One region of the Streptomyces sp. NPDC005794 genome, then DNA from elsewhere that is predicted to be linked to it. Evidence: predicted binding sites of a transcription regulator. Region 1 holds the regulator's gene; each other region holds the start of a gene.

Region 1 (2,267 bases):
GCAGATCGTCACCGCGCCGCTGGAACACGGCGTGGGAGAGCTCGTGGATCTCGACGTACAGGTCGCCGGCGGGGCCGCCGCCGGGGCCGACCTCGCCCTCGCCCGCGAGCTGGATCCGGGTGCCGTTGTCGACACCGGCGGGAATCTTCACGGTGAGGGTGCGCCGCGAGCGGATGCGGCCGTCGCCGGCGCACTCGGGGCACGGCGTCGGGACGACCGTGCCGAAGCCCTGGCACTGCGGGCAGGGCCGTGAGGTCATGACCTGGCCGAGGAAGGACCTGGTGACCTGGGAGACCTCGCCACGGCCGCGGCACATGTCACAGGTCTGCGCGGAGGTGCCGGGTGCGGCGCCCTCGCCACTGCAGGTCGTACAGACGACCGCCGTGTCGACCTGGATGTCCTTGGTCGTGCCGAAGGCCGCCTCGTTGAGGTCGATCTCCAGCCGGATCATCGCGTCCTGGCCGCGCCGGGTCCGCGAACGGGGCCCGCGCTGCGCGGCGTTACCGAAGAACGCGTCCATGATGTCGCTGAAGTTGCCGAAGCCGCCGGCTCCGAACCCTCCCGCACCACCGCCGCCGCCCGAGGCGGACAGCGGGTCACCGCCGAGGTCGTAGACCTGCTTCTTCTGCGGGTCCGACAGCACCTCGTAAGCGGCGTTGATCTCCTTGAACCGCTCCTGGGTCTTCGGATCCGGGTTGACATCCGGGTGCAGCTCGCGGGCGAGCCGACGGAATGCCTTCTTGATCTCGTCCTGAGATGCGTCGCGGCGCACGCCGAGTACGGCGTAGTAGTCCGTGGCCACTTACGACTCCGCCAGGATCTGTCCGACGTAACGTGCCACTGCGCGTACCGCTCCCATCGTTCCGGGGTAGTCCATGCGGGTCGGTCCGACCACGCCGAGTTTGGCGACTGCCTCGTCGCCCGAACCGTAGCCGACCGCGACGACGGACGTGGAGTTGAGGCCCTCGTGGGCGTTCTCGTGCCCGATCCGTACGGTCATGCCTGAATCCGTTGCCTCACCGAGCAGCTTCAGCAGCACGACCTGCTCCTCCAATGCCTCCAGCACCGGCCGGATCATCACAGGGAAATCGTGCCCGAAGCGGGTGAGATTGGAGGTGCCGCCGATGATCAGCCGCTCCTCCGTCTCTTCGACCAGTGTCTCGAGAAGAACGGAGAGCACCGTCGAGACGGTTCCCCGGTCATCGCTCTCGAAGGACTCCGGCAGGTCCTGCACCAGCCGGGGGACGTCCGCGAAGCGTCGTCCGACGACCCGGCTGTTGAGCCGGGCCCGCAGATCGGCCAGTGACGTGTCACCGAACGGTGCAGGGCAGTCGATCATACGCTGTTCGACCCGGCCCGTGTCCGTGATCAGTACGAGCATCAACCGGGCCGGAGCCAGCGACAGCAGCTCCACGTGGCGGACCGTCGACCGGGTCAGCGAGGGGTACTGCACGACGGCGACCTGCCTGGTCAGCTGCGCGAGCAGCCGTACCGTGCGGCCCACGACGTCGTCGAGGTCGACCGCGCCGTCGAGGAAATTCTGAATGGCCCGGCGCTCCGGCGACGACAAGGGTTTCACGCCCGCGAGCTTGTCGACGAAGAGACGGTAGCCCTTGTCCGTCGGAATGCGACCCGCACTCGTGTGCGGCTGGGCGATGAAGCCCTCGTCCTCCAGCACCGCCATGTCGTTGCGGACAGTCGCCGGGGAGACCCCGAGGCTGTGCCGCTCCGTGAGCGCCTTGGAGCCGACGGGCTCCTCGGTGCCGACGTAGTCCTGGACGATGGCGCGCAGCACTTCGAGTCTGCGTTCACTGAGCACCGCGCACACCTCCAGCTGTGGTTCTCCGGTGTCTGCCTGGCACTCTGTGCGTTCGAGTGCCAGCAATCCCCCCGGTCAGTGTACGGGGGCGGGGTGGGCCCGGGGCAAGGGCGACCGGCCACGCCTTCGCGGGACTGCGCAGGTCGTTGCCGATAGCGTCGCCGTATGGACGTCTCTTGGGAAGAGTTCGGCTGGGAGCGGTTGAGCAACGGTTCGGGACGGCGGCGCCTTCCCGTCTGGGACGCGACCGCCGCACTGGTGGCCGGGACGGACGGCGTGCTGCTCTACGACACCGGTTCGACGCTCCGGGAAGGCGCCGAGCTGCGGACCCAGGCGGAGGGAATGCTGGGCCGGAGGGTGACGCATATCGCACTGAGCCATCCGCACTTCGACCATGTGCTGGGCACCGCCGCCTTCTCCGGGGCGGAGGTCTACGGGGCGGTCGGCA
Region 2 (2,267 bases), on a different contig from region 1:
GCCACCACCGGCGACGATGCCCTCCTCGACGGCGGCCTTGGCGTTGCGCACCGCGTCCTCGATGCGGTGCTTGCGCTCCTTGAGCTCCACCTCGGTGGCGGCGCCGGCCTTGATGACGGCCACGCCGCCGGCCAGCTTCGCGAGGCGCTCCTGGAGCTTCTCGCGGTCGTAGTCCGAGTCGGAGTTCTCGATCTCGGCACGGATCTGCTTGACGCGACCCTGGACCTGGTCGCTGTCGCCGCCACCGTCGACGATGGTCGTCTCGTCCTTGGTGATGACGACCTTGCGAGCGGTGCCGAGCAGGTCGACGCCGGCGTTCTCCAGCTTGAGACCGACCTCCTCGGAGATGACGGTGCCACCGGTGAGGATGGCGATGTCGCCGAGCATGGCCTTGCGGCGGTCACCGAAGCCCGGAGCCTTGACGGCGACGGACTTGAAGGTGCCACGGATCTTGTTGACGACCAGCGTCGACAGAGCCTCGCCCTCGACGTCCTCCGCGATGATCAGCAGGGGCTTGCCCGACTGCATGACCTTCTCGAGCAGCGGAAGGAGGTCCTTCACGTTGCTGATCTTGGAGTTGACGATCAGGATGTACGGGTCGTCGAACGACGTCTCCATACGCTCCATGTCGGTGGCGAAGTACGCCGAGATGTAGCCCTTGTCGAAGCGCATACCCTCGGTGAGCTCGAGCTCCAGACCGAAGGTCTGGGACTCCTCGACGGTGATGACGCCTTCCTTGCCGACCTTGTCCATAGCCTCGGCGATCTTGGCGCCGATCTCGGTGTCAGCAGCGGAGATGGAGGCCGTCGAAGCGATCTGCTCCTTGGTCTCCACGTCCTTCGCCTGCTCCAGCAGAGCGGCGGAGACGGCCTCGACGGCCTTCTCGATGCCACGCTTCAGAGCCATCGGGTTGGCACCCGCGGCGACGTTGCGCAGGCCCTCGCGGACGAGAGCCTGAGCGAGAACGGTGGCGGTGGTCGTACCGTCGCCGGCGACGTCGTCCGTCTTCTTGGCGACCTCCTTGACCAGCTCCGCACCGATCTTCTCGTACGGGTCCTCGAGCTCGATCTCCTTGGCGATGGAAACACCATCGTTGGTGATCGTGGGCGCGCCCCACTTCTTCTCGAGGACGACGTTACGGCCCTTGGGGCCGAGGGTGACCTTGACGGCGTCGGCGAGCTGGTTCATCCCGCGCTCGAGACCGCGCCGTGCCTCCTCGTCGAACGCGATGATCTTGGCCATGTGAAGTGGTCCTCCCGGACTAATGGGGTCTCCCCTGCTCGAACGCAGTTGAGAGCTTGGGGAAGGATTTCTCCGGACCGAGTGGCGCCCGCGACGGACGGCCAGCGTGCTCAGTGGTTCCTTGCCCCACTGGGCCTGCGGGCCTCACCGGCCCGGTCCAAGTTTCTGTCACTCTCACCTGGAGAGTGCTAACGCCAATGATTAGCACTCGACCCCTGAGAGTGCAAGCGCCTTCGGGGACGGCTCGCTGAGGGGATGGGACCTCCCCCGGCCGAACGAAGCCGAGAGCCCGGGGAGGGCGGGCGCGAGCGCCCTCTTCGGGACACGGGCAGCCGAGAGGGGCGCACGGACGCACGTGAGGCCCGTACCCCGGTGGGAGGTACGGGCCCCGCGTGTGTGAGTGGTGTCGTTGGCCGACCGCGCCGAGCTCAGCCGACGGCGAGCTTGACCATGTCTGCCTGCGGCCCCTTCTGGCCCTGCGAGATCTCGAATTCAACTCGCTGACCCTCTTCGAGGGTGCGGTACCCGTCCATCTGGATCGCGCTGTAGTGGACGAAAACATCCGCACCACCGTCGACCGCGATGAAGCCGTACCCCTTCTCCGCGTTGAACCACTTGACGGTGCCCTGAGCCATGCCTAACTCCCCTATTACTGGCCCTTGCACGAGCCCGCACTTCGCGGGCCCGGGTCAGAACTCACCCTCCGACAGGAGAGGGTGGCGTGCGCCGGAACGCGTCGACCGCGGCCGAATGTATCTGCCCAACTGCCCTCTGCAACAGGTCAATCGGACGAGAATTCCGGGCACACATGGCCGCACGCATGAGGGGAATTCATAAGATTCCCGGGCAAGTCGGGCCCGACAAAGGCCACTTATGCCACAAGGAGTACACGTACTTTGGCTGCTTCTTGTCGCGGCCGGGCGCATTCTCATATGCGGGTGGCCGGGGCAGCTGCGGGGACTTCCCCAACTCTACCGTGCTCAACCATACAGAATGGCCCCCTCCGCTTCTCTTGCGGAGGGGGC
Region 3 (2,267 bases), on a different contig from region 1:
CGGTGACGCGGCGGGCCGTGCCCAGCACGTCCAGACCGGCCTGGTCGAGCTTGAGGCCGACCTCCTCGGCGATGACGGTCGCACCGGTGAGGGTGGCGATGTCGCCGAGCATGGCCTTGCGGCGGTCGCCGAAGCCCGGGGCCTTCACAGCGACGGCGTTGAAGGTGCCACGGATCTTGTTGACGACGAGGGTGGAGAGCGCCTCGCCCTCGACGTCCTCGGCGATGATCAGGAGCGGCTTGGACGCACCGGCCTGGATGACCTTCTCCAGCAGCGGGAGCAGCTCCTGGATGGAGCCGATCTTGCCCTGGTGGATCAGGATGTACGGGTCGTCGAGGACGGCCTCCATACGCTCCTGGTCGGTCACCATGTACGGGGACAGGTAACCCTTGTCGAAGGCCATGCCCTCGGTGAACTCGAGGTCCAGACCGAAGGTGTTGGACTCCTCGACGGTGATGACACCGTCCTTGCCGACCTTGTCCATCGCGTCCGCGATGAGCTCGCCGACCTGCGGGTCCTGCGCGGAGAGCGCGGCCACGGCGGCGATGTCGGCCTTGTCGTCGATCGGGCGGGCGGTCGCGAGGAGCTCCTCGGACACGGCCTTCACGGCGGCGTCGATGCCCTTCTTCAGGGCGGCCGGGGACGCGCCCGCGGCTACGTTGCGCAGACCTTCGCGGACGAGGGCCTGGGCGAGCACGGTGGCGGTGGTGGTGCCGTCACCCGCTACGTCGTTGGTCTTGGTCGCCACCTCCTTCACCAGCTGGGCACCGAGGTTCTCGTACGGGTCGTCGAGCTCGACCTCGCGCGCGATGGTGACACCGTCGTTGGTGATGGTGGGAGCACCGAACTTCTTGTCGATGACGACGTTGCGGCCCTTCGGACCGATCGTCACCTTCACCGTGTCGGCAAGCTTGTTGACGCCGCGCTCAAGGGCGCGACGGGCGTCCTCGTCGAACTTCAGGATCTTCGCCATGGGCTGAGCTGTCCTCTCAAACGAACTGCGCCCCTCGCCACCCGGCTAGTCATTTCGCAGGGGGCCAGGGGCGCAGAACAGAAGCAAACGTGGGTGAATTACTTCTCGACGATCGCGAGAACGTCGCGCGCCGAGAGGACGAGGTACTCCTCGCCGTTGTACTTCACCTCGGTGCCGCCGTACTTGCTGTACAGAACGACGTCGCCGGTCTTGACGTCGAGCGGAAGGCGCTCGCCGTTCTCGAAGCGGCCCGGGCCCACGGCCAGGACGACGCCCTCCTGGGGCTTCTCCTTGGCGGTGTCCGGAATGACCAGGCCGGAAGCCGTGGTCTGCTCGGCGTCGAGCGGCTGGACCACAATGCGGTCCTCGAGCGGCTTGATCGCAACCTTGGAGCTGGTGGTCGACACGATCCGGTCTCCCCCTTCGGAGATCTCACGGGGTTTAACAGTCTGTGGGATGGCGATCGGACCGATCCGTCGTCGCGGGTGCCGGACCTGCCCTGTCGCGCAGTTGTGCTGGCACTCTCCCTGGGGGAGTGCCAGCACTGACACTATGACTGCGATTAGCACTCGGTCAAGCGGAGTGCCAATTCACCACCCTCGCGTGGCGCCGCGGGACCGGCGCACGACCGGACAACGCGGGAGACCGCCCCGGTGTTCCGGCGCCCCTGGATCAGGCGCGCACCGGCCGCATCCGCTCAGACGTAGTCCTCCAGCCGGGCCACGGCGTACCCCTTGTCCGTGACCGTCTTCATGACGCGGCGGACCATGTCGGCCATGGATCCCCCCCAGTCCTCGCGCCCCCGGAAGTGGGTGAGGATGATGTCGCCGGGGTGCAGGTCCTGGTCCCACTCGCGCCACTCCATGTGGTCGGGGAACGCCTCGGCGGCCCACAGGGGCACCGCCTTGATGCCGCAGGACTTGGCGACGCGCAGGGTGTCGCCGTTGTAGTTGCCGTACGGCGGTCTGAAGAGGGTGGGCCGCTTCCCGAAGTACTTCTCGATCTTGTCCTGCTCGCCGCAGATCTCCCGCCGCTGCTCGGCCGCCGAAAGCCCCGGGAGATAGCGGTGGTTGAGCGTGTGGTTGCTGAGGGTGACGCCGCGGGCCTGCATGTCCTTGAAGTAGCCGTAGTCGTCACTCACCACGTAGTCACTGAGGAAGGCGCTGTACGGGATCTTCAGCTCCGCCATCATCCGCAGCAGTTCGGGGTCCTTCTCCGCCCCGTCGTCCATCGTCAGGAAGACGACGCGCTCCTCGGTGGGGACAGTGGTGAAGACCGGCGGCAGCGACTCACC

What was found. Region 1 encodes HrcA, which represses chaperone genes, less so after heat shock. Its sites were predicted from a motif close to TTNGCACTCNGNNNNNCNGAGTGCNAA; they were not measured.
Region 2: groL (chaperonin GroEL) is a predicted target of HrcA. The motif match lies at 1,444-1,470, and genes of this name have one in related genera.
Region 3: groES (co-chaperone GroES) is a predicted target of HrcA. The motif match lies at 1,536-1,562, and genes of this name have one in related genera.

What each region holds. Positions count from the first base shown of each region.
Region 1 is NZ_JBIAIN010000004.1:96,242-98,508, forward strand. Features, by position in the region: gene dnaJ (molecular chaperone DnaJ) at 1-802, opposite strand, end outside; gene hrcA (heat-inducible transcriptional repressor HrcA) at 803-1,819, opposite strand; gene ACFYQ5_RS07580 (MBL fold metallo-hydrolase) at 1,985-2,267, shown strand, end outside.
Region 2 is NZ_JBIAIN010000010.1:85,902-88,168, reverse strand. Features, by position in the region: gene groL (chaperonin GroEL) at 1-1,242, opposite strand, end outside; gene ACFYQ5_RS17915 (cold-shock protein) at 1,671-1,877, opposite strand.
Region 3 is NZ_JBIAIN010000031.1:28,571-30,837, reverse strand. Features, by position in the region: gene groL (chaperonin GroEL) at 1-973, opposite strand, end outside; gene groES (co-chaperone GroES) at 1,072-1,380, opposite strand; gene ACFYQ5_RS34085 (polysaccharide deacetylase family protein) at 1,671-2,267, opposite strand, start outside.